2 linked regions of the Cereibacter sphaeroides 2.4.1 genome follow. The protein of the gene in region 1 binds, or shares a complex with, the protein of each later gene. Links are inferred from orthologs where the notes say so. Each region holds a gene or a part of one and is shown on either strand. Other genes may lie near its edges.

What was found. Proteins that work in one complex are often made in the same cells at the same time.
Region 2: the proteins of carB (region 1) and carA are in contact, whole or in part, in a solved structure (PDB 1KEE), measured with the Escherichia coli proteins. The link is inferred for Cereibacter sphaeroides 2.4.1 from one-to-one orthologs.

Annotation. Positions count from the first base shown.
Region 1 is NC_007493.2:2,558,951-2,565,064, reverse strand. The notes cover bases 1,124-5,005. They hold carB (carbamoyl-phosphate synthase large subunit), read right to left. Parts: upstream 4,654-5,005; coding sequence 1,324-4,653; downstream 1,124-1,323. Other genes in these bases: RSP_RS12430 (aminodeoxychorismate synthase component I), read left to right, coding at 4,842-5,005. In the rest of the region: RSP_RS12440 (DEAD/DEAH box helicase), read right to left, coding at 1-723; more of RSP_RS12430, read left to right, coding at 5,006-5,987; RSP_RS12425 (aminotransferase class IV family protein), read left to right, coding at 5,939-6,114. UniProt on the Escherichia coli protein: Large subunit of the glutamine-dependent carbamoyl phosphate synthetase (CPSase).
Region 2 is NC_007493.2:471,106-475,868, reverse strand. The notes cover bases 1,150-4,137. They hold carA (glutamine-hydrolyzing carbamoyl-phosphate synthase small subunit), read left to right. Parts: upstream 1,150-2,055; coding sequence 2,056-3,219; downstream 3,220-4,137. Other genes in these bases: RSP_RS02330 (L,D-transpeptidase), read left to right, coding at 3,400-4,137; RSP_RS02340 (GatB/YqeY domain-containing protein), read right to left, coding at 1,420-1,878. In the rest of the region: ctaD (cytochrome c oxidase subunit I), read left to right, coding at 1-567; RSP_RS02345 (DUF2244 domain-containing protein), read left to right, coding at 581-1,111; more of RSP_RS02330, read left to right, coding at 4,138-4,182; RSP_RS02325 (glycosyltransferase), read left to right, coding at 4,320-4,763. UniProt on the Escherichia coli protein: Small subunit of the glutamine-dependent carbamoyl phosphate synthetase (CPSase).

The DNA.
Region 1 (6,114 bases):
CGCCTTGTCGCCCTGCGGGGTGAAATGCACCCCCTGCGCAATCTTCTCGACCGGCTTGCCGGGCGGGGCCACCTGCACCTTCACCGGCTCGCGCAGGTAGGTGTGGGCCAGCTCCTCGATCAGCTTCGGCATCGTGGCCGAGAAGAGCAGCGTCTGCCGCTTCAGCGGCAGGAAGCGGGCGATCTTCCGCAGGCTGTGGATGAAGCCCATGTCGAGCATCTGGTCGGCCTCGTCCAGCACCAGATAGCCGGTGTGGTCGAGCACCACCGCATTGCGGTCGAGCAGGTCGATCAGGCGGCCGGGGGTGGCCACCATGATGTCGGCGCCGCGGGCGAGCCGCTCGGTCTGGCGGTTGATCGAGGCGCCGCCGGTGATGGTGACGACCTTGACCGGCGTGCCCTTAGTGAAGAGCTCGAGGTTGGTCGCGATCTGGGTCACGAGCTCGCGCGTGGGGGCGAGGATCAGGGCGCGGATGGTGCGCGGCGGCGGCGGATGGCCCACGCCGAGCAGCCGGTGCAGGAGCGGCAGCCCGAAGGCCAGCGTCTTGCCGGTGCCGGTCTGGGCGAGGCCCATCAGGTCGCGGCCCTGCATGACGTAGGGGATCGCCTCGACCTGGATCGGCGTCGGTTGGGTGAACTGGGCCTTGGCCAGGCCCTGCATGAGTCGCTCGGACAGCCCGAGGGTGCTGAAATCAGCCATGGGTCTCTTTCGGTGTGCGGGCATGGGCCCGCGGAATGGGAATGTCTCCCCGGCGAGGGGGGAGGCGGGAGGCGGGGCGACACGGATGCGTCGCGGTGCCCCTGCGTGACGGTGGGAACCTGTCGGCCGGATCCTGGCCCATGCGGGCGGCTGCTCACGCGGCAGCGGATCGTCGGCGTCCCGGCGGAGATGGGGGATTTGGGGGCACAAGTCAAGCGATAGCTGGCCCGGGCCGCGCTTTCCCCCGCGGCGAGGCCGATCCCGCGGCAGGGCGGGCGCGGGCGGCCGCCCGTCCGGAGCGCTTCCGGAGGCGGCCTGCGCCCGAACCTGCCGTGAGGCGGCACCGGTCGGCGTCTCGCCTCCGATCCTTCTGTCGTTGCCCTGACCGCCGGAAAGGACATCCGGTCGTTGCCGCTCAGGTCGGTCATGACGTCCGCACCGGCCCGGCTCTGGTCCTTGCCGCCGAGGGTCGTGTCGGCACCGGCGTTCCGACCAAGCCGGTCCGCGTCGTCGCCTGCCCGGTCGCTGGTTCACCGAAGGGTCGGCGCGCTGCAGAGGGGGTGCCGGGGCGGGAGAGGAGGGTGCGCGCCCCGGCCGGGCGATGGCGGCCGGGGCGCGGGCGCGTCAGCCCTGGAGGGTGCGCACCCCGTAGCCCTCGCCACGGGCCTGCATCGCCTCGACGGCGGCGATGGAGGCGGCGGCGGTGGTGAAGTAGGGGATCTTGTCCATCAGCGCCACGCGGCGGATGTCGCGGCTGTCCGAGATCGCCTGCGCGCCCTCGGTCGTGTTCATCACCAGCGTGATGTCGCCGTTCTTCAGCCGGTCGACGATGTTCGGCCGTCCCTCGTAGACCTTGTTGACCGAGGTCGAGGCGATGCCCTGCCCGGTGAGCCACGCGGCGGTGCCCTTCGTCGCCACGATCTCGAAGCCCATCGCGGTGAGCCCGGCCGCGGCCTTGGCCAGCGCCGCGGTCTTGTCGGCATCCTTGACGGACAGGAACACGCGCCCGCTCTCGGGCAGATGCGTGCCTGCCCCCATCTGCGCCTTGAGGAAGGCCAGCGCGAAGCTGCGGTCCCAGCCCATCACCTCGCCCGTCGAGCGCATCTCGGGGCCGAGGAGCGGGTCCACGCCGGGGAAGCGGGCGAAGGGCAGCACCGATTCCTTGACCGAGAACCAGGGCGTGATCGGATCGGCGAGCGTCAGCGGATCGGCCAGCGGCAGGTCGGTGTCGGGACCCACGCCCGCCGGATAGGGCGCGCGCACCGGGAAGGCCGAGAGCGGCTCGCCCGCCATCAGCCGCGCCGCGATGGACGCAATGGCGCTGTCGGTGGCCTTGGCCACGAAGGGCACCGTCCGCGAGGCGCGCGGGTTCACCTCGAGCACGAAGATCACCCCGTCCTTGATCGCGAACTGCACGTTCATCAGGCCCACCACATGCAGCGCGCGGGCCATCTCGACCGTCTGGCGCTTCAGTTCGGCGATGGTCTCGGCCGAGAGCGAATGGGGCGGCAGGCAGCAGGCGGAGTCGCCCGAATGGACCCCCGCCTCCTCGATATGTTCCATGATCCCCGCGACATGCACGTTCTCGCCGTCGCAGAGCGCATCCACATCCACCTCGATGGCGCCCGAGAGATAGCTGTCGAGCAGCACGGGCGAGGTGCCCGAGACCTGCACCGCCTCGCGGATGTAGCGTTCGAGCTGGGCGTCGTCGCGCACGATCTCCATCGCGCGGCCGCCGAGCACATAGGAGGGCCGGATCACCAGCGGATAGCCGATCTCGCCCGCGATGCGGAAGGCCTCGTCGCGGCTCCGCGCCATGCCGTTGTGCGGCTGCTTCAGGTCCAGCTTGTGCAGGAGCTGCTGGAACCGCTCGCGGTCCTCGGCGAGGTCGATGGCGTCGGGCGTGGTGCCGAGGATCGGGATCCCCTCGGCCGCCAGCGCCTGCGCGAGCTTCAGCGGCGTCTGGCCGCCGAACTGCACGATCACGCCGTGAAGGGTGCCGTTGTCCTGCTCGACGCGCAGGATTTCCAGCACATGTTCGAGCGTCAGCGGCTCGAAATAGAGCCGGTCCGAGGTGTCGTAGTCGGTCGACACGGTCTCGGGGTTGCAGTTGATCATGATGGTTTCATAGCCCGCCGCGGTCAGCGCGAAGCAGGCATGGCAGCAGCAATAGTCGAACTCGATGCCCTGACCGATCCGGTTCGGGCCGCCGCCGAGGATCACCACCTTCTTCGCGCCCGAGGGCCGGGCCTCGCATTCCACGTCGCCCATCGCGGGGGCCTCGTAGGTGGAATACATGTAGGGGGTCTGGGCCTCGAACTCGGCCGCGCAGGTGTCGATGCGCTTGAAGACCGCCTTCACCCCGAGGTTCCGGCGCGCGCGGCGCACCTGACCCTCGTCGCGGCCGGTGAGTTTGGCCAGACGCGCGTCGGTGAAGCCCATCATCTTCAGCCTGCGCAGCGCGGCCTCGGTCACGGGCAGGCCCTTGGCGCGGATCTCGGCCTCGGCCTCGACGATCTCGCGGATGCGGGCGAGGAACCACGGATCGAAGGCCGTCGCGGCCTGGATCTCGTCCTCGGTCAGCCCGTGCCGCATCGCCTGCGCGATCAGCCGCAGCCGGTCCGGGGTCTGGGCCGAGATGGCCTTGATGACCGCGGCCTTGTCGGGGGCGCCGGGGATCTCGATCTCGTCGAAGCCCGACAGGCCGGTCTCGAGCGAGGCCAGCGCCTTCTGCATCGATTCGTGGAAGGTGCGGCCGATGGCCATGACCTCGCCCACCGATTTCATCGCGGTGGTGAGCTCCGGCTTGCTCCCCGGGAACTTCTCGAAGGCGAAGCGCGGGATCTTGGTCACGACATAGTCGATGGACGGCTCGAACGAGGCGGGCGTGACCTTGGTGATGTCGTTGTCGAGCTCGTCGAGCGTATAGCCCACGGCCAGCTTCGCCGCGATCTTCGCGATAGGGAAGCCCGTGGCCTTGGAGGCCAGCGCGGACGAGCGCGAGACGCGCGGGTTCATCTCGATCACGACCATGCGGCCGTCCGCGGGGTTGATCGCCCATTGCACGTTCGACCCGCCGGTCTCGACGCCGATCTCGCGCAGCACGGCGATGCTGCCGTTGCGCATGATCTGATATTCCTTGTCGGTCAGCGTCAGCGCCGGCGCCACGGTGATCGAGTCGCCGGTATGGACGCCCATCGGGTCCACGTTCTCGATGGAACAGACGATGATGGCATTGTCCGCGCGGTCGCGGACCACCTCCATCTCATATTCCTTCCAGCCGAGCAGGCTTTCATCGACGAGGATCTGCGCCACCGGCGAGGCATCGAGCCCCGAGCGGCAGATGGCCTCGTAATCGTCGCGGTTGTAGGCCACGCCGCCGCCGGTGCCGCCCAGCGTGAAGGCGGGGCGGATGATCGCGGGCAGGCCCACATATTCGATGGCGGCCATCGCCTCGGCCACGCCCGCATTGATGTCGTAGCGCCCGTTTTCGAGCTTCGGCGCGGCGATGATGGTGGCCTTGGGGTTCTCGAGCCCGATCCGGTCCATCGCCTCGCGGAACAGCTTGCGGTCCTCGGCCATCTCGATGGCCTCGCGGTTCGCGCCGATGAGCTGGACGCCGAACTTCTCGAGGACACCCATGTCGGCCAGCGCGAGCGCGGTGTTGAGGCCGGTCTGCCCGCCCATCGTGGGCAGGAGCGCATCGGGGCGCTCCTTCTCGATGATCTTGGCCACGACCTCGGGGGTGATCGGCTCGATGTAGGTGGCATCCGCGAGACCCGGATCGGTCATGATCGTGGCCGGGTTCGAGTTCACGAGGATGACCCGGTAGCCCTCTTCGCGCAGCGCCTTGCAGGCCTGGGCGCCGGAATAGTCGAACTCGCAGGCCTGGCCGATGATGATGGGACCCGCCCCGATGATCATGATCGAGCTGATATCGGTTCTCTTCGGCATTTGTGGCCCCACATCTATGGTCCCGCGCCGGTCGGGCTGCAGGATTGTCCGGATTCTACGCTCTGCGCAAATTGGCGCGGTTATAGACTTGCCGCCGCGCGGCGCAACCCTCTTGCGTCACGTCGCAGCCGGGCTGTCCGCGGGCCGGCCTGCCGTGCTAGATGCTCCCGACGAGAAGGGAGAAGAGCGTGTTCCTGTGCGAGAACGGACCCCGGTCCGGCCCGGCCCTGTTCCGGGAGCCCGTCGAGACGGTGATCGTGGAGGAGCCCGCGGCGCTGGCGCCCGCGCTTGCGCGCCTCGATGCGCTGCGGGCCGAAGGGTTCTGGATCGCGGGAACGGTGGCCTACGAGGCGGGGCTGGTGTTCGAGCCGCGGCTCGCGCGCCTCATGCCGCCGCAGCGCTCGGAGCCGCTTCTGGCTTTCGGCGCCTTCCGCGCGCCGCTGCCCGCGGGCGATCTGCTGGCGCAGGCTGCGGCCGAGGCGGGAGAGGTGCGGCTCGCGCCCTTCCGCCCGCGGATCGCTCGCGCCGACTATGATGCGGCCTTCGGCCGGCTCATGGCCTATATCGCGGCGGGCGACTGCTATCAGGTGAACCTCACCTTCCCGCTCGACGGCCGACTCGAGGCGGGCAGTGCGCTCGGCCTTTACGGGGCGCTGCGGGCGCGCCAGCCGGTGGGGCAGGGCGCCTTCTGCGATCTGGGCGGGCCGGTGGCGATCTCGGCCTCGCCGGAACTGTTTTTCGACTGCGACGCCGAGGGGCGGATCTCGACCCGGCCGATGAAGGGCACCGCGCCCCGCGACCCCGATCCCGCGCGCGACGCGGAGCTCGCGGAGATCCTCGGATCGAGCGAGAAGGGCCGCGCCGAAAACCTGATGATCGTCGATCTCCTGCGCAACGACATCGGCCGGATCGCCGAGCTGGGTTCCGTCCGGGTGCCCGAGCTGTTCGCGATCGAAAGCTATGCCACCGTCCATCAGATGGTGAGCCGGGTGACGGGGCGACTGATCGGACGGCCGGGCCTGTCGGGGCTTCTGCCCGCGCTCTTTCCCTGCGGTTCGGTGACGGGGGCGCCCAAGATCCGGGCGATGGAGATCATCGCCGAGCTGGAACCTTTTCCCCGCGGTCTCTATTGCGGGGCGATGGGCTGGATGGCGCCGGACGGGCGCGCGGCCTTCAATGTGGCGATCCGCACGCTGCGCCTGTTTCCGGGCGGGGAGCTGCGGCTCGATGTGGGCGGCGGCATCGTACAGGATTCGACCGCGCCCGGTGAATGGGAGGAAGCCTTGTGGAAGACCCGCTTCGCCGAGCTGCCGACGACCCCGACCTGCGGCTGATCGAGACGATGCTCTGGGACGGGATGCGGCTGATCCGGTTGCGCCGGCATCTCCAGCGGCTCGAGACGGCGGCCTCGCGTCTGGGCTGGTGCGCGGCGGGCGCGGGCGCCGCGCTGAAGGCCGCGGT
Region 2 (4,763 bases), 2.1 Mb from region 1 along the record:
ACGCCGATGCTCTGGGCGCTCGGGTTCCTCTTCCTCTTCACCGTGGGCGGCGTCACCGGCATCGTGCTGAGCCAGGCGAGCGTCGACCGCTATTATCACGACACCTACTATGTCGTGGCGCACTTCCATTATGTGATGAGCCTCGGCGCGGTCTTCGGCATCTTCGCAGGGATCTACTTCTGGATCGGCAAGATGTCGGGCCGGCAATATCCGGAATGGGCCGGGAAGCTGCATTTCTGGATGATGTTCGTGGGCGCGAACCTCACCTTCTTCCCGCAGCACTTCCTCGGCCGCCAGGGCATGCCGCGGCGCTACATCGACTATCCCGAGGCCTTCGCCACCTGGAACTTCGTCTCGTCGCTGGGCGCCTTCCTGTCCTTCGCCTCGTTCCTCTTCTTCCTCGGCGTGATCTTCTACACGCTGACGCGCGGGGCGCGGGTGACGGCGAACAACTACTGGAACGAACATGCCGACACGCTGGAGTGGACGCTGACCTCTCCGCCGCCGGAGCATACGTTCGAGCAGCTTCCCAAGCGGGAAGACTGGGAACGCGCGCCCGCCCACTGATGCCCGCCTTCTGATGCCCTACGAATGGGTCATTGCCCCGAAGGCCCCGGAGACATCCGGGGCCTTTCCTCGTTCGGGGGAGGAAGATCCTCTCGGCCGGCTTCATCTGTGGCCCTACCGCTCGCTGCCACGGCGCGGCTTCGCGGCCTTCATCGGCGTGACCTGCCTGCTGCTCGCCCTGCCGCTGATCGGGCTGCTGGGCTCGCCCGTGCTCTGGGCGCTGCTGCCCTTCCTCGTAGCGGTCGTGACCGGCATGTGGCTGGCGCTGAACCGCAGCTACGGCGACGGGGAGATCCTCGAGGAGCTGACGCTCTGGCCCGACAGGGTGACGCTGGATCGGCACGGGCCGCGCGGCCGGCGGCAGAGCTGGCAGGCCAATCCGCACTGGGTGCGGGTGACGCTGCACCGAAGCGGCGGGCCGGTGCCCCATTACCTCACGCTCGGCGGCGGACCGCGCGAGGTGGAGATCGGCGCCTTTCTGGGCGAGGAGGAGCGTCTGGCGCTCTGGCCCGAACTGGAACGCGCTTTCTCCCGGGCGCGCTGACGGGCGGGAGGAGCGTCGCAGCGGGGCCATCGAGGCCCCTCGCGCCGCGTTGCCACGGACCGGGAGCCGGAGGCCCGCAGCTTGAACCGGCGCGCCGCGGGAGAAGAGTCGTGCGGGAGCCGCCAGGGGCGCGAAGGGCATGACTGCGCTCGCCCGGACGGGCAGCGTCCCCCATGCTCTGCGAGCCGCCCTGCCCCGCGCATCGCCCGACCCGGGCCCCGCCCGGGCGCAGGCCGCTCAGCGCGCGACCTCAGGGGACAAGGTTCGACCGGACCTGCGGGCCCGACCCGGCCGGCAGCCGTAACCTCTCAGCCCAGCCGGTCCTTCACCATCGGACCCACGGCGGAGAAATCCATCTGGCCGGTGTAGCGCGTCTTCAGCTCGGCCATGACCTTGCCCATGTCGCGGATCGTCGTGGCCTCCACCTCGGCGATGGCGGCCGAGATCGCAGCCTCCACCTCCTCCGGATCGAGCTGGCGCGGCAGGAAGTCCTCGATCACGCCGATCTCGGCCCGTTCCTTCTCGGCGAGCTCGAGCCGGCCGCCCTCCTCGTAGGCCCGCGCGCTCTCGATGCGCTGGCGGACCATGCGGCCCAGGATGGCGGTGATCTCCTCGTCCGACACCATGCCGTCGGCGCCATCCACGCGGGCGGCGATGTCGCGGTCCTTGATGGCGGCATTGATGAGACGCAGCGTCGAGAGCCGGTCCGGCTGCTTGGCACGCATCGCCTCTTTCATAGCGTCCTGAAGCCGCTCGCGCAGAGTCATTCTCGTTCGTCTCCATGGCCATGCGAAACTCGCACCATACAGGCAAGCCTCGCCCGACACAACCACGGCACCAAAGATCAAGCCATTGATCTAAAAGGATAGTTCATTTCTGACGCAGCCTTGACCCCTGGCCGCCCAAACCTTAGTGTCCGCCAGATTTTGCCAAGGAGTCGCGCCATGGCCGCAGCCAGCCCCACCGACAAGCCCACTGCCTGCCTCGCGCTCGCCGATGGCACCATCTTCTACGGCAGGGGCTTCGGCGCCCGGGGCGAGACGGTGGCCGAGCTCGTCTTCAACACCGCCATGACCGGCTATCAGGAGATCATGACCGATCCCTCCTATGCGGGGCAGATCGTGACTTTCACCTTCCCGCATGTGGGCAATGTGGGCGTGACCCCCGAGGACGACGAGACGGCCGAGCCGGTCGCCGCCGGCATGGTGGTGAAGTGGGACCCGACCGAACCCTCGAACTGGCGCGCGACCTCGGAGCTCACCCAATGGCTCGAGGCCAAGGGCCGGATCGGCGTGGGCGGCATCGACACGCGGCGCCTCACCCGGGCGATCCGCCAGCAGGGCGCGCCGCATGTGGCGCTGGCCCACGATCCCGAAGGCCGCTTCGACATCGGAGCGCTGGTGGCCAAGGCCCGCGGCTGGCGCGGGCTCGTCGGTCTCGACCTCGCCAAGGACGTGACCTGCGCCCAGAGCTACCGCTGGGACGAGATGCGGTGGGCCTGGCCCGAGGGCTACCGGTCGCGCAGCGAGCCGGGGCTGAAGGTCGTGGCCATCGACTACGGCGCCAAGCGCAACATCCTGCGCTGCCTCGCCTCGGCGGGCTGCGACGTGACCGTGCTCCCCGCGACCGCCACGGCCGAGGACGTGCTGGCGCTGAACCCGGACGGGGTGTTCCTCTCGAACGGCCCGGGCGATCCGGCGGCGACCGGCGCCTATGCGGTGCCGATGATCCAGGGCGTGCTCGCACGGGACATGCCGCTCTTCGGCATCTGCCTCGGCCACCAGATGCTGGCCCTCGCGCTCGGGGCGAAGACCGTCAAGATGAACCACGGCCACCACGGCGCGAACCATCCGGTGAAGGATCTCGAGACCGGCAAGGTCGAGATCACCTCGATGAACCACGGCTTCACGGTCGACAGCCAGACGCTGCCCGCCGGCGTGAAGGAAACCCATGTGAGCCTCTTCGACGGCTCGAACTGCGGGATCCGGGTCGAGGATCGGCCGGTCTTCTCGGTGCAGTATCATCCCGAGGCGAGCCCCGGCCCGCAGGACAGCTATTATCTCTTCGATCGGTTCGCCGCGGCCATGCGCGCCCGCCGCGCGGCCTGACCCGGCCCACCCGTTCGGCCCTTTCCGAGGCCCGCCGCGACAGAGTTCGCGGCGGGCCTCGCACTGTTGTGCCGGAACCAAGTGGCGATGCGGGACCTTTTTTCGGCGATGGAGGGCCATATCCGCGGCTTCCGGGGCACGGCGCCCCGTCGCGGCAGGGCCCGCAACAAGGACATGCCGATGACCGGATCTCTCCCGCGCCGCCTCCTGCCCGCCCTCGCCGCGCTCGCGCTGCTCGCCGCCTGTGCGCCCGAACCGCCGCCCACCCGCAGCGCCACGCCGATGGGCCTCTCGCCGCAGATCGCGGCCCTTTACGGCCCGGTGGCGGACGGCGAGCGGATCATCCCGGCGGTGCCGCCGCAATATCTCTCGGCCGACAAGGTCCGGCGCGAGGTGGATTATTTCACCGATCAGCCGCCGGGGACCATCGTGGTCGATCCCTATGCGCGCTACCTCTATCTGGTGCAGCCCGGCCAGCGGGCGCTGCGCTATGCCATCGCCGTCGGGCGGGAAGGCCGCGGCTTTTCGGGCGAGGCAGTGATCCCGATCAAGCGGGAATGGCCGCGCTGGATTCCCACCAAGAGCATGATTGCGGAAGATCCCGAGCAGTACGGGCCGTGGAAGGACGGGATGGACGGCGGGCTCTCGAACCCGCTCGGGGCCCGCGCGCTCTATCTGCACAGGGACGGCAAGGACACCTATTACCGGATCCACGGCACCAACGATGTCTCCTCGATCGGCAAGGCCACCTCGGCGGGCTGCATCCGGCTCTGGAACCAGGATATCCTCGATCTCTATGCGCGGGTGTCGCTGGGCACGCAGGTGGTGGTGCTGACGGAGGCCGAGTCGGGCAAGGGCACGGTGCCCGCGGGGCGGGCACTGCCGCCGCGCGTTGCGGGCTTGAACAGCGTGGCACCTCCGGGCGAGACGGCCGCCACGATGTTCTTCACCGAGAGCTTCTGATCCTCGGAAGGCCCCTTCCGGCGCCGCAGCCGCGGCGCCGGTGACGTCCGCCGGAGATCGCGCGCCATCGTCATCGTGGTTTACGATCTCTTAATCTCGCGGGAGGATGGTTCCGTGTCCAGCGAAAGGGCACGGCCTTGCCAGCACTCCCCGATTCCCTGCCCCAGATCCGGCCGGGCCGCGCGCCTGCAGCGCCGCGCCCCCTGCCCTCGCCCGCGGAGGCCGCGGAGCCGATGGGCGTGATGCTGCTGCGCGAAGGGCATCTCGCGCCGCACCGGATCATGGCGGCCCTCAGTCACGGCGGGCGGCCGTCCGCACCCCTCGCCGATCTGCTGCTCGCCGAAGGCGCCCTGTCCGAGGACGAGATCCTCGCCATGATGGCGCGGCGGAGCGGGCTGCCGGTGCTCGACCCCGCGGCCGAGCGGCCCGATCCCCGGCTCATCGACCGGCTGGGGGTGCGGGACTGTCTGCGCGAGGGCCTCCTGCCCCTCCGCGACACGGGCAGCGCCGTCCTGCTGGCGGCGGCGGCCCCCGAGAGCTTCCGCCGCCACCGGCCGCGGCTCGAGGAGCTGTTCGGCACC